One region of the Pseudomonas sp. SWRI51 genome, then DNA from elsewhere that is predicted to be linked to it. Evidence: riboswitches for the same ligand, from Rfam matches in the RefSeq annotation. Region 1 holds a riboswitch; each other region holds the start of a gene.

Region 1 (4,801 bases):
CACCGCCGTGACCAGCGCGGCACAACTGATCAGCAGCAGTTGCGTGCGGCGCACCGGCACCCCGAGTGAGGCGGCGGAGTCGGCGCCAAAGGTGAAGGCATCCAGCGCGCGGCGGTGCCACAGGCACACCACCAGCCCCAGCAGGGCCACAGGTAGGGCGAGCCACACCGATGGCCAGCGCACACCGCTGAGGTTGCCCAGCAGCCAGAACATGATGCCGCGGGCCTGCTCGGCGGTAGCCGACTTGGTGATCAGAAACGCCGTAAGCGCGTTGAACAGCTGCGAGCCGGCAATGCCGGCAAGAATTACCTGGGCGTTGTTGTGGCTGCTGCCGCTGGCGCGCGCCAATAGCAAAACCAGCGCGAACGCCGCCAACGCACCGACGAAAGCACCACCAGACAATGACAGCAGCGTCCCCCCCAAGCCCAGCAAACCAACTGCCACGGCGCCGGTCGATGCGCCGGCAGACAGGCCTAGCAGGTAGGGTTCGGCCAGCGGGTTGCGCAACAGCGCCTGCAGGATTACCCCGCAGGTGGCCAGGCCAGCACCACAGGCGGCAGCCACCAGCGTGCGCGGCAGGCGGTAGTTCCAGATGATGCCGGCGTCTATCGGGTCGAGCACGTGGCCTGCCTGCCACAGGTGGTTGGCCAGCACCTGGGCGACCACCTCGAAGCTCAGGCGCGTTTCGCCGATTGCGATACCGGCCAGCAGCGCTGCCAGCAAGGCAAGCAGCGCGACGGCGCCAAGAGGAAGCATGCGGTTCATGGTTGCGGTGCTTTACCGGTGGCGAAGGCCGTGGACAGGCGCTCCAGCCCAGGGAACAAGCGGATGCCGGCTTGCATGGCGTCAGCATCGAGCACTATTACGCGGCCGTTCCTGACCGCGTCCATGTTCTTTGCTACCGGGTCGCTGTGCAGGAATTCAAGCTTCTTTTCGACGTCGTCCGCCGGGAAGCGGCGGCGGTCCATGCGCGCGATGATCAGCCATGTGGGATTGGCTTTGGCCAGCGTCTCCCAGCCCACGGTCGGCCACTCCTCGTTGGACTCGACCACGTTGCGCACGCCCAGGGTTTGCAGCATGAAATCGGCCACGCCCTGGCGGCCTGCTACATAAGGGTCCATCTCAAGGTCGGCGCTGGAGAACCAGAACAGCGCGCTGGTGGCGCTGAGGTCCTTGCCGGCAAGCTGCTGGCGAGCATGCTTGAGCTTGCCTTTGAGTTGGTCATTGAGGGCCACGCCCCGCGCCTGAACGTCGAAGATTTCGGCAAGCTCGCTGATGCTTTTATAGATGCTGTCGATACGAAACGGCTGCAGGCGGGTGCCGTCGGCGCCCACCAGATTGTCCTTGCCCTCGCAGTCCGATGGCAGCAGGTAGGTCGGGATTTCAAGCTCGGCGAACTGCTCGCGGGTGCCGACCACGCCCTGGGCGCCGACCATCCACTCGAACTGCACCGCCACCAACTGCGGGCGCTTGCCGACTACGGCCTCAAAGCTTGGGTCGTTGTCCGCCAAACGCGGCACCTTGGCATTCTGTTCGGCAAACTCGGGGAGCACGTTGTTGAACCACAGCGAGGTGCCCGCAAGCTTCTCACCAAGGCCCAAGGCATAGAGCATTTCGGTGCCGGCCTGGCCGATGGTCACTGCACGCTCCGGGGCTTGGGCGAAGGTCTGCGCTACACCGCAGTTGTCGACGGTCAGCGGGTAGTGCGTGGCGCCAGCATGGGCAGCACATGCCAGCGACAGGCTGGCGAGCAGTGTGGCGAAACGGGGCAGCATGAGGGGCGATCTCCTATCGGGCTGTGTACGGCATGAACACACGGACAGGCATCGCAAGGCCCATTGCGGCCGGCAACGGACAGCACCCGCAAGGGGTGGAGATGGCCATCCCGGACACCCCGCCGGTTGGTGAATGTGCGCCGGCAGGTCTCCTGACTGGTGCGTCCTGGCCCTGCGCCAGCCTTCCCGGAGGTTCGCTCCAGTGGCATTGATGGCGCGGGCTCGGCACCTACAGTTGCGGGGGCAGTTCCCGTTGGCTTGCCACTGGCAAGCCGGGGATTCCCTGTTAGTTCCCTGGGGAAACCGGCGGACGGCATGGTAGACCATCAGCCGCCAGGGGGAAACGTTTTTGCTGCCCACATAAACCACAGCGCGGTGTAGGGGCAGATAGTGGCATTACAGATACTTGAGCCAGGCGATATCCCGCCGGCGAGCCTTCAACTGCGCGAACCAACGCACTGGCAGGTAAAGGGCAGCCGCCAGTACCACTGCCACCAGCCAAACCGCACTGATAGCCTCAAAACCGAAATACCCGCCACGGTTGAGCCCAAACACCGCCACGCAGGCGAGGTACAACAGCTTCAGCACATACAGGTGCAGCAGGTAGAAGAACATGGGCGCCGCGCCAAACACTGTCAGCGCGTTGATCCAGCGGGTAGTCCCGGCTCGTTCGAAGCCGCGCAGTAACAACAGCCCACAGCCCAGCGTCAGGGTCAGAAACACCAGCGACGGCGGGTACTTGGTGATGTTGAAAAAGCTCATCACACTTTGCGTGACGTTCGCGTAGCTGCTCCATGGCGCTTCGCCGTAGCCATTGATCAGGCGCAGCAGCGCGAACCCAAGCAGTGCCGCGCTACCGGCCAGCAACAGGCGCTTTTGCCGGGCCCCTGCCTGGCTGGCACGGCCAAACCACGGCCCAAGGCCATAGCCTATGGCAATTACGCCAATCCACGGCAGCACTGGGTAGGAAGTGCGCAGGCGCAGGCTGTCGCAGGCTTGCAGCCAGCCACGGTCATGCAGGATGGCCCACGGCACGTGCAGTGCCGACTCAGGCCCAAAATGCAGGGCATCGAGCAGGTTATGCCCGGCAATGATCACTGTGCCCAGGGTGATGAGCGCAGCGCGCGGCAGCCACACCAGTACGGACAGGGCAATCATGCTGATGCCAATCGCCCAGATGACCTGCAGGTAGATCACCGTCGGCGGCAACTGGAAGGTCCAGGCGAAGTTGACCAGAGTGAATTCCAGCGCCACCAGAAACAGTCCGCGCTTGAACAGAAACGCCGAGACATCCCCACGGCCCTGGTACTTCTCGCCGTACAGCCAGGCTGACAGCCCTGTGAGCAGCACGAACACAGGTGCGCACAAGTGGGCGAGGGTGCGGCTGGCAAACAGACCGGGGTCGGTCAGTTCGACGTTCATCGGGTCGCTGACCTGATGATGCATGAAGAACGTCTCACGCACGTGGTCGAGCAGCATGAAGAGAATCACCAGCCCGCGCAGGGCGTCAATGCTCTGCAGGCGCTGGGATAGCAGGGTAGGGGGGGCTGATGCGCTTGTCATGGAGGAGAGGTCACAGGCAGAAAGATCACGATAAGAAACGTTATCTTATAACCATGCACCTACCGATTCACAGCGTTTTTTGGACCTTCGAGCCCAAAGCTACAAGCTGCAAGAAAGCGCCAATCCGCTTTTGCTTGCCGCTTGCTCCTCACGCCACCTTGAACACATGCCGCAGATAGCTCACGAAATTCTCGTCCCGGCATTGGGTCTTGCCTGGGCTGTCGGAAATCTTGGCCACAGGGGCGCCGTTGCAGGCGGTCATCTTGATCACCATGTTCATCGGCGCCACACCCGGAATATCGCAGGTGAGGTTGGTGCCAATACCGAAGCTTACGTGAATGCGGCCGCTCAGTGCCCGGTACAGTTCGAGCATCTTGGCGAAGTCCAGCCCGTCGGAGAAGATCAGCGTCTTGCTTTGCGGGTCGATGCCCAGGCGCTGGTAGTGGGCGATGGCTTTTTCGGCCCAGACCAATGGGTCGCCGGAGTCGTGGCGCAGGCCGTCGAACAACTTGGCAAAATACAGATCGAAGTCCTGCATGAACGCATCCATGCCGATGCAGTCGGTCAGGGCGATACCCAACTGCCCGCGGTATTCGCGAACCCAGCATTCCAGCGCAGCAGCCTGGCTGTCGACCAGGCGTGGGCCGAGTTGCTGGTGCGCCATGAACCATTCATGGGCCATGGTGCCGATGGGTTTCAAGTCGTACTCGCGGGCCAGGTGTACGTTGCTGGTGCCGACGAAGCGCCCGGGGAAGTCCCGCTTGAGAATGTGCACCACCTCTTCCTGCACCCGGTACGAGAAGCGCCGCCGGGTGCCGAAGTCGGCCAGCTGCAAGCCGGCCAGTTCATCGGCACTGGCCTCGGCCTTGAGCCAATCAAGCTTCTGGTAGAGGCGCTCGCCGACTTGCTCGATGACCACGTCGCGGTACCGGTAGCGGTTGCGCACCTCGCTGATGATCGCCAGTAACGGGATTTCGAACAGGATCACGTGCAGCCACGGCCCGCGCACGCGGATGGCCAGTTGCCCGGCATCGTCCAGGCCTACCTGCACGTAGCGCAGGTTGAAGCGGAACAGGCTGAGGAAGCGAATGAAGTCCGGCTTGATGAACGGGATCTTCTCAAGGTAGGCCAACTGGTCCAGGGTGACCGACAGCTCGCTCAACTGCTCGACCTGGTAGCGGATCTCGGCCAGGTACGGCGCCAGGTCTTCGTTGTTGCGGCAGCGGAATTCCCATTCCACTTCGGCGTTGGGGTAGTTGTGCAGCACCGCCTGCATCATGGTGATCTTGTAGAAGTCGGTGTCCAGCAGGTTCTGAACGATCCGTGGGCCGAATACGCTGTCGGTCATGGGCGGGGCTCCTTGAGGGCGGTGAGTTGGGTGTCTAGCGCTTGTTCGTCGGCGCACAGGTAGATACCGGCGGCTTGCATCTCGCTGCATGCGGCGTTGGCGCCATCGGCACTCA
Region 2 (4,801 bases), on a different contig from region 1:
TGCGCCCGTCGCGGGTCGGGTAGTTGGCCAGCACCAGGGCGACGCGCTTTTGCGGGTTATCCAGGCGCGCCAGTTCGACCCAGCGGCGCGCAAGTTCAGCGACAAAGTCCATGCGCTCAGGGTGCGCGCGGTAGCACACCACGTCGGACTGGCTGCGCTCGCTGTGCCAGGCAAGGTCTTTGAAACTCACCGGGCGGGTGATGATGCGCCCGTCCAGCTCCGGCAAGGCAATGTGCATGGCCAGGTCACGGGCGCCCAGGCCCTGCGCGCTCTGCTGCCACGCCGGCTGGTTGTCCTGGGCGCAGATCGCCTGCAACACCGGCACGTCACGGCGCAGCGGGCGCAGGTTGGGGCGTTCGGGGCTGGACAGGGCAAAGCCTGTGGTATTGATGATGACCTCGGCCTCGACCTCGTCCATCCACGCCTCGACCTGTTCAAGGCATGCTGACTCCTTCAGGCTGGCCACGGCGATCGGCAACGGGTTCAGCCCGCAGGCCTGCAGGCGCTGGCAGAACACATCGATGAACCCGGTGTTGGCCGCCTGCAGGTGCGAGCGGTAGAACAGCAGCGGAGCCACTGGCCACTGCGGGTTCCATTCGGCGTACCAGTCCTGCAGCACCGCACTGGGCAGTGTTGGGTGGTAAACCGCCGTGCGCGGCAGCGGCTGGGGTTCGTCCCAGGCGTAATCGCGCTCCAGCCAAAGGCTTGCGAGGCAGTTGAACAGGTTGAGCGCATTGGCCTTGCCGCCTTGGCGCAGGTAATGCCAAAGGCGCTCGGCCTGCGCCCCGGTGACATTGCCCAGGCCGGTGAGCTCCGGGTCCGGGCGGTCATCGCCCGGCACCATGATCAGTTGCACGCCGCGGCTGGCCAGCTCGACCAGTTGCTCGACGCCATAGCGCCAGTAACCGACCCCGCCGTGCAACGACACCAGAATCACCTTGGCATGGCGCAGCACCTCGTCGACATACAGGTCGACCGAAGCGTGGTTCTGCACCTGCATGGGGTTGGCCAGGCGCAGGCTGGGGAAGTGTTCAGGCAGTTGCTCGGCGGTTTCGGCGAGCAGCGCCAAGTGCGAATCGCCGCTGCACAGAATCACCAGTTCCGCTGGGGTCTGGCCAAGGTCAGCGATACTGTCGTCCGGCACGAAGCCGCCGGGCTGGGTGCGCAGCAGGTGCATCGGTCAGGCGCCCAGCGCCTGGCGCAGGCGGGCTTCCAGGTGCACGGCATCGAGGTCCTGACCGATCAGCACCAGGCGGGTGATGCGTGGTTCTTCGCTGCGCCAGGCGCGGTCGAAGTGTTTGTCGAAACGGGTGCCGACACCTTGGATCAACAGGCGCATCGGCTTGCCAGGGATGGCCGCGAAGCCTTTGGCGCGCAGAATGCCGAACTCGGTGACCAACTGCGTCAGGGCGCCCATCAGCAGGCTTTCGTCGGCTTCAGGCAGGTCGATGGAGATGGAGTCGAAGGCGTCGTGATCGTGGTCGTCATGGTCGTCGCCGTCGTGGTGCGAATCGTGGTGAGTGCGCCGGCCATCGATGTGCGCTTCGGATTCGGCACCGACACCCAGCAGCACGTCCAGCGGCAGCCGGCCACTGCTGGCCTCGATCACCTTGACCGCTGGCGGCAGCTCTTGCGCGACTTCTGCGCGGACCTTGGCCAGGCCTTCGGCGTCGATCAGGTCGGCTTTGTTCAACACCACCAGGTCGGCGCTGGCCAGTTGGTCGGCGAACAGCTCGTGCAGGGGCGACTCGTGGTCCAGGTTGGGGTCGAGCTTGCGCTGGGCGTCGACCTGGTCCGGGTAGGCGGCGAACGTGCCGGCGGCTACGGCCGGGCTGTCGACTACGGTAATGACCGCATCGACCGTACAGGCGTTACGGATTTCTGGCCACTGGAAGGCCTGCACCAAAGGCTTGGGCAGCGCCAGGCCGCTGGTTTCGATAAGAATGTGGTCAAGGTCGCCACGGCGGGCAACCAGTTCACGCATCACCGGGAAGAATTCTTCCTGCACGGTGCAGCACAGGCAGCCGTTGGCCAGCTCATAGACGCGGCCATTGGCCTCTTCTTCGCTGCAGCCGATGCTGCATTGCTTGAGGATTTCGCCATCGATGCCCAGCTCACCGAACTCGTTGACGATGACCGCAATGCGGCGGCCTTGGGCGTTGTCGAGCATGTGCCGCAGCAACGTGGTTTTACCCGAACCGAGAAAACCGGTAACGATGGTGACGGGGAGCTTGGCCAGTGTTTTCATGCGAGTGCCCTTGGCTGCAATGGCGCGGGCATGCGGCGGGACCGCCACGGGCGCTGATGGCCGGGCGTGTTCGCCACCGGATCACCCCGCCCGGTTTAAAGTCGAAAAGTTGCGAGGCAGGTCTCCTGGCTTGCACAGTGCCGGCCGCTAAGCCAGCAGGTGGGCGCCTTCCCGCATTCGCAGTGGCCATGCCAACCTTGTCGGATGTGCTTACAGTTGCGGGGGCAGCCGCGGCTTGACCGCGTTCCCGTCTTAGCTCCAGCACCGCTGGAGAACCTCGAAACGGCAAGGCTACGCAGTGCCCGCAATCCGGTCAACCGCCGTGGCGATTGACGCCCGCCCTGCCCCGTGATTTGCTAGCGAACTGCGTCCAGGTGCCCCTTAGGGGTGAAACGGGAAACCGGTGCGCCTTGAGCCTTTACAAAAGGGCCAGGCAAATCCGGTGCTGCCCCCGCAACGGTAAGCGAGAGAAGTGTCCAGACCACTGTGCCGCGCATTGGCATGGGAAGGTGACACTTGAACGGAGCCCTGCTCCGCCTCGCAAGCCCGGAGACCGGCCTGACGTCAACTCAACACCCCGCGGTGGGCGGGCGCTGTCGTTTACCCTGGGCCCTGGTGCCCGGGGTCGCCGCGCTTGCCCGTTGCCACAACAAAAGCAGCAGAGGAACGCGTCATGCCTATCAGCACCGCCAAACACAGCATCGCCACACCCGCCACGCTCAGCCAGCGCCTGATGGTTGCCATTGGCGCCAGCGTGCTGGGCCTGTCCCTGGTGTACTTCGCCGGTTTTTCGCATATCGAAGCGGTGCACAACGCGGCCCACGATACCCGCCACAGCGCCGCCTTCCCCTGCCACTGAGTAGCCCAGCATGATTACCCGTATCGCCCGTACCGCGGGCTTCAGCGGGCTGCTTGCAGCCTTGCTGCTGACGTTGCTGCAAAGTTTCTGGGTAGCCCCGCTGATTCTGCAGGCCGAAACCTATGAAAGCGCCGCCCCCGCGGCAAGCCACCCTGCTGAAGGTGAAGCTGTCGCCGCGCATGAACATGAACACAGTGCCGAAGCCTGGGAGCCTGAAGATGGCTGGCAGCGCGTGCTGTCCACCACCGGTGGCAATTTGGTGGTAGCCGTCGGCTTTGCCCTGATTCTCGCAGCGCTCTACAGCCTGCGCGCACCGGGCCGGGTCAGCAGCGGCGCCTGGTGGGGCCTGGCAGGCTTTGCGGTGTTCTGCCTGGCGCCGACACTGGGCCTGCCGCCCGAGCTGCCCGGCACGGCCGCTGCCGACCTGGGCCTGCGTCAGAACTGGTGGGTCGGCACCGCTGCCGCCACCGCTGTCGGCCTGGCACTGCTGGTGTTCGCCCGGCACTGGTTGCTCAAGGTGCTTGGCGCCGTGCTGCTGGTCATCCCCCACGTGATCGGCGCTCCACAGCCAGAGGTGCACGAAAGCCTGGCACCCGCCGCACTGGAGACTCAGTTCAAGATTGCTTCGTGGCTGACCAACGCGGCGTTCTGGCTTGCGCTGGGCCTGCTCAGTGCGTGGCTGTACCGCCGCTCCAGCGACGCCTGATGGCCTGCCCCCACCCCGAGCCTGTGCTGTTCGCAGGCTTCGGCTGCCGGCGCGGCTGCTCGCAGCAAACCCTGACAGCACTGCTGCACCAGACCCTTGCCAAGCATGCCCTGCCCTTGAACGCCGTGCGCGGCATCGCCAGCATTCAGGTCAAGGCCGACGAGCCTGGGCTGCTGGCGCTGGCCGAGGCACTCGGGTTGCCTTTGATCTGCTTCGAAGTCAGCCAGTTGGCGAGGGTTGAGCACCTGCTCAGCCAGCGGTCAGCCAGCGCCTTCGAACATACCGGTTGCTGGGGCGTTGCCGAAAGCGCCGCACTGGCTCTGGCCGAAGGCCACAGCCTGCTGCCTCACTTGCGGGTTACACGCCAAGTGCTTGATGGCGCTACCCTGGCGCTGGCTTGCGGCCGATAATGCCTCCTTTTACCCGCAAGGATTTTTCATGACGGTCTATTTCATCGGTGCCGGCCCCGGCGACCCCGAGCTGATCACGGTCAAGGGCCAGCGGCTGATCAACCAGTGCCCGGTGATCATCTATGCAGGCTCTCTGGTCCCCCCAGCGGTACTGGCCGGCAACACCGCCGAACGCGTGATAAACAGCGCCGAGCTGCACCTGGAACAGATCATCGAGGCCATGCGCCAGGCCCATGCCGATGGCCAGCACGTCGCGCGCGTGCACAGCGGCGACCCCAGCCTGTATGGCGCCATCGGCGAACAGATCCGCCATCTGCGCGAACTGGGCATCGACTACCAGATCATTCCAGGGGTAACCGCCACGGCCGCCAGTGCAGCGCTGCTTGGCTGCGAGCTGACCCTTCCGGACGTCGCACAAACGGTGATCCTGACCCGCTATGGCGACAGCTCACCCATGCCGGCCGGCGAACAATTGAATGATTTGGCGCGCCACGGCTGCACGCTTGCAATTCACCTAGGCATTCGCAACCTGGCACGTATCGTTGCAGAGCTGGTGCCCCACTATGGCGCCGACTGCC
Region 3 (4,801 bases), on a different contig from region 1:
CGATGGTCAAACTGGTCATGCTCGGCGCCTCCTGCGGCAACGGTCAGAAGCTGTAGTCAGCCGTCACGAAGAACGAACGCGGCTCGCCCAGGTACCACTGCCGGCCGCCGTTCTCGCTGGTGGTGGCGTACTGGCGGTCGAACAGGTTGTTCAGTTGCAGGCCCAAGGTCAGGTCCGGCTGCACATGCCAGTCGAAGCTTGCGTCGAGCACGGTGTAGCTCGGCACCTTGACAGTGTTGGCGTTGTCGCCATAACGGCTGTCGACGTACCGCGCGCCTGCACCTGCGCTGAAGCGTTGGGCAAAATCCTTGCTCAGCCACAGGTTGGCCGAACGACGCGGCACGTTGGTCGGGCGGTTGCCGCTGTAGTCGTTGCCGTCAGCGGTAAAGTCGTCGTACCTGGCGCGCACCCAGGCGGCGTTGGCAGACAACTGCACCTCATAGGGCAGGCGCAGTTCAAGGGTGGCCTCGATGCCGTCCGAGGACTGCTGGCCAACCTGTTGCTGCACTTTGGGGTTGAGCGGGTCGGTGCTGAGCAGCTTCTTCTTGACGATGTGGTAGGCCGCGAGCGTCCACTCGCCGCGGCCTTCGGGCAGCATCTGCTTGATGCCAACTTCGGTCTGCTTGGCGGTACTCAAGTCCCAGCTTTGCTGCTCCGAGCTCAGGGTCAACAGGTCGCTGACCCCTTCGGTGCTGGTGGCGTACTGGCCGTACACCGACAGCTCTTCGCTTAGCGCAAACACCAGGCCCGCGCGCCAGTTATCGCCTGTCAGGCTGCGGTCGCTGCGGGTGTCGTCATCGAGGTTGTCGCGGTTCAGGTGCACCTGGTCGCGGCGGGCACCGGTGACCAGCGACAAGCGTTCGGTCAGCTGCGTGCGGTTTTCGGCAAACAGCGAGAACTGCCGCGCCTGGTTGGCTTCGCGCGAGCGGAACGGGTCGTCGCTGATGTAGCTGCCGCCGCCAGAGCCTGTCACCGGCACGGTATCGGCCAGGGTATAGCCAAAGTCGTGCTTGCGCAGGAAGCGAATGGAATTGTAGTCCGCGCCCACCACGGTCTGGCTGTCCAGGCCAAACAGCGGGTGCTGCAGGGTGAACGACTGGCGGTCGCCAATCTGCTCCTGGGTCTGCTTGATGCTGATGAAGCTGCTGCGCTCGATCAGGTTGCCGGGCTGCCAGGTGTAGCTTTCGGCGTTGCGCCAGCGGCGTTGGGCCTTGAGGTAATACAACTGGTTGCTGGCGGTGAGGGTGTCGCTGATTACCCAGTCGGTGACCAGGCGTGTGGACTGGTCGTTGTAATGCAGCTCGGCGTTGGCCACGTTGTAATTGTGGTCGCGCAACGACTCGCGGTAATGCCCGTCGATCAACGGCGTGCCGAGGTACTGCTGCGGGTTCTGGTCGCCGTAATCGTGACTCAGGGTCACGCTCAGGTCTTCGTTGGGCTGCCAGCGCAGCGCACCGCTGAGGGCGATGCTGTCGGACTCGCCGCGGTCCACCCAGCCATTGCTCGCCAGCTTGTTGAGGTTCAAGCGATAGCTCAGGGTGTCGCTCAGCGACCCGCCGCTGTCCAGCGCCATCTGCTGGCGGTCATTGGAGCCGTAACCCAGGCGCAGGCGATTGCGGATGTCACCTTCGAACGGCTTTTTCGGCACCACGTTGATCACCGCCCCCGTGGCGCCCTCCCCGTACAGCACTGATGCTGGGCCGCGCAGCACGTCGCTGCGCTCCACCGCCCAGGTGTCGACCGGAAAGGTCACGGTGCCGGCGCCGACATACAGGCGGGTGCCGTCGTACAACTGCATGGTCGAGCTATGGCCGGTGAAGCCACGTGCCGACAGCGCCGTGCCGCCGTTGCCGGGCGTGCCGATGAAGGTGATGCCAGGGGAACGGGTGACGGCGTCCTGCACGGTGGCGTTATTGCGCGCCTGGATCTGCTCGGCGCTGATGCTGGTGACGCTGGCAGGGGTTTGCAGCGGCGTGAGGTTCAGCCTAGAACCGCTGGTGCCAGGGGTGCGCAGGTCGGGCTGGGCAGCCGCGTCAGCGAATTCGGTGATGGCCGTGGCGGGCAATGCCAGCGGCTCATCTTCAGCGGCTTGGGCGCCTGCGCTGAGGAATACACAAGGCACCAGGCTTGCACGCAGCATGTGGCCAGGGAAGGAACGGAACAACGAATAACGGGACATATCTTTCCACTTGAAACAGGAATGAAAGAATCCCGGAGGGAACAACGCATAGGGAAAGCGCAGGCGCACGCGCCTACGAAAACCGGCCTGCGCCCGCCCACCGCGGGTTTGCCAAACGATGCTTCAGGCCGGTCTCCGGGCTCACGAGGGTCATGAAACATTCGCCTTCCCATGCCGGAGCACAGTGGCGTATCGAATGCTTCGCTCGTATACCGTTGCGGGGGCAGCGCCGGACTGATCACCGCGAGGATGACGAACCGGCTTCCCGTTTCACCCCATGCACGGCGGCAGGGGGCACCTGAAACAGGCGCGCAGATGACCATCAAAACGGCCCGTGGTCAACAGGCACGTTGCCATCGTGCGGCGATAGCGTTTTAGCCAGCGCAGATGTTATGTTATTACATCTGCCATGGAGAACCCCCCTGTTGAAACATCACGCACCCCTGCTGGCCGGTTTGACCCTCGGTATGTTTGGGCAATCGCTCTACGCCGCAGAACCCCTGACGCTGGAAGCCATCTCGATTACCGACGCCTACGTTGAAGAACGCGCCGACGGCCCGGTGCAAGGCTATCGGGCGACCCGTTCGGCCACCGCCACCCGCACCGATACCGACATCCGCGATACCCCGCAAAGCATCGAGGTCATCCCGGCGCAGGTACTCAAGGACCTCAATACCACGCGTATTGACCGAGCCCTGGACTTTGCCGGCGGCGTGGCGCGGCAGAACAACTTCGGCGGCCTGACCTTCCTCAACTACAGCGTGCGCGGTTTCACCACCGGCGAGCTGTACAAGAACGGCTTTGCCGTCAACCGAGGCAGCTACAGCGCCCCGGACACCTCCAACATCGAGCGCATCGAAGTGCTCAAAGGCCCGGCGGCCAGCCTGTACGGCCGTGGCGACCCCGGCGGGCTGGTCAATATCGTGACCAAGCGCCCGCAGGCCGAGACCTTCAGCAACCTGAGCCTGAGCGCCGGCAGTTGGGACCGCTACCGCACCAGCCTGGACGCCAACGCGCCGCTGGACAGCGAAGGCAGCCTGTTGGGGCGGATAAACATGGCCGTCGAAGACAACGGCAGCTTCCGCGACCATGTGAACAGCGAACGGCGCATCGTCAGCCCGTCGTTGAGCTGGCAGTTGTCGCCCGATACGCGGTTGCTGCTGGACACCGAGTTTTCCCGCACCGAGTCGGTATTCGACCGGGGCATTGCGGCCGTCAACGGTGACCTGGGCTCGGTCAAACGCTCGACTTTCCTCGGTGAGCCCAATGATGGGCAGATCCGCAACGACAACCAGACCGTGGACCTGGCGCTTGAGCACATGCTCAGCGATGACTGGAAGCTGCGCCTGGCCAACCACTACACCCAAGGCACGCTCAAGGGCGCCAGCTCCGAACCACAGGCGGTGGTCGGCAGCACCATCACCCGCTTCTACCGCGAGCGCGACTTCGAGTGGAACGACAACATCACCCAGGCCGAGCTGCACGGCACCTTCAATTGGGCGGGCTGGGAGCACCAGACGCTGATCGGCCTTGAATACGAGAATTACCGCAACAGCCAGAAGTACCCACAAAGCGCCACCCTGCTCGGCTACGGCCTGGACATCTACAACCCGGTGTACGGCCAGGCCAAGCCCGCGCTGACCCGCGCCAACGATTTCCACGAGCACACCGAAAGCTACGCACTGAACCTGCAAGACCAGATTGCCTTCACCGAGCGCCTGCGTGGCTTGGTGGGCGTGCGCCTGGAGCACATCGAGCAGACTTCCCTGAACCGTACCAGCGGGGTCAGCAGCAGCCAGGAGAAGGACGTTGCCACCCCGCGCATCGGCCTGCTTTACCAACTGACGCCGCAGGTGGGCGTGTTCGCCAACGCCTCCACCTCGTTCAAGCCCAACACCCTCGGCACCCAGGGCCAGGTGTACAAACCGGAAAAAGGCTTGGGGTACGAGACCGGCGTGAAGCTCGACCTGCTCGACAGCCGTCTTGGCGCCACCATTGCGCTGTTTCGCATCGACAAGGAAAACGTCCTCACCACCGATGCCCTTGGCGACAGCGTTGCCGCTGGCAAGGCGCGCAGCCAGGGCCTGGACATGCAGTTCAGCGGCCAGGTAACCGACGCTGTGCGCGTGATAGGGGCGTACGCCTACATCGATGCAGAAGTGACCAAGGGTGATGCCAGCCTGCCTGAGGGCAGCGACCTGCTGGGTATTGCCCGGCATAGCGGTAGCCTGCTGGGCGTTTACGAGTTCCAGGATGGCGCGCTGCGCGGCTCGGATGTCGGCGCTGCATTCAACTATGTGGGCGAGCGTTCAGGCCAGGCCGGCGGCAACTTCACCCTACCCGCCTACAGCACGGTTGACTTGCTTGCGCACTACAAGGCCAGCGAGCAAGTCACCTTGGGGCTGAACTTGAACAACCTGTTCGATCGCACGTACTACGAGCGTTCGTATAACAGCGCGTGGGTAGTGCCGGGCGAGCCGCGCAATGTGAGTGTAAGCCTGAGCCTGAGCCTGTGACTCAGCTGCTGGGTGCCCCGGGCCCGCCCCGTTCTCAGGCAGCACGCGGTCCTAGCAGGAAATCGCCCAGCTCTTTGGGCTGAGCTGTCACGTAGAGAACTGGGCG

Evidence for each region. A riboswitch is a leader RNA that binds a small molecule or an ion and turns the genes downstream of it on or off. The one in region 1 is predicted to bind cobalamin.
Region 2: linked by a shared signal. The riboswitch ahead of HU720_RS00115 (CbtB domain-containing protein) and the one ahead of HU720_RS10305 (ABC transporter substrate-binding protein) in region 1 are both predicted to bind cobalamin.
Region 3: linked by a shared signal. The riboswitch ahead of HU720_RS00550 (TonB-dependent receptor) and the one ahead of HU720_RS10305 (ABC transporter substrate-binding protein) in region 1 are both predicted to bind cobalamin.

Annotation. Positions count from the first base shown of each region.
Region 1 covers NZ_JABWRG010000024.1:17,201-22,001, reverse strand. The annotation lists gene HU720_RS10310 (iron ABC transporter permease) at 1-765, opposite strand, end outside; gene HU720_RS10305 (ABC transporter substrate-binding protein) at 762-1,775, opposite strand; cobalamin riboswitch at 1,900-2,098, opposite strand; gene HU720_RS10300 (heparan-alpha-glucosaminide N-acetyltransferase domain-containing protein) at 2,172-3,338, opposite strand; gene pncB (nicotinate phosphoribosyltransferase) at 3,487-4,686, opposite strand; gene HU720_RS10290 (nicotinamidase) at 4,683-4,801, opposite strand, start outside.
Region 2 covers NZ_JABWRG010000001.1:19,108-23,908, reverse strand. The annotation lists gene cobN (cobaltochelatase subunit CobN) at 1-1,177, opposite strand, end outside; gene cobW (cobalamin biosynthesis protein CobW) at 1,181-2,248, opposite strand; cobalamin riboswitch at 2,346-2,543, opposite strand; cobalamin riboswitch at 2,604-2,825, shown strand; gene HU720_RS00115 (CbtB domain-containing protein) at 2,922-3,107, shown strand; gene HU720_RS00110 (CbtA family protein) at 3,118-3,813, shown strand; gene HU720_RS00105 (cobalamin biosynthesis protein) at 3,813-4,223, shown strand; gene cobM (precorrin-4 C(11)-methyltransferase) at 4,252-4,801, shown strand, end outside.
Region 3 covers NZ_JABWRG010000001.1:112,928-117,728, reverse strand. The annotation lists gene HU720_RS00555 (ABC transporter ATP-binding protein) at 1-19, opposite strand, end outside; gene HU720_RS00550 (TonB-dependent receptor) at 44-2,179, opposite strand; cobalamin riboswitch at 2,288-2,496, opposite strand; gene HU720_RS00545 (TonB-dependent siderophore receptor) at 2,605-4,695, shown strand.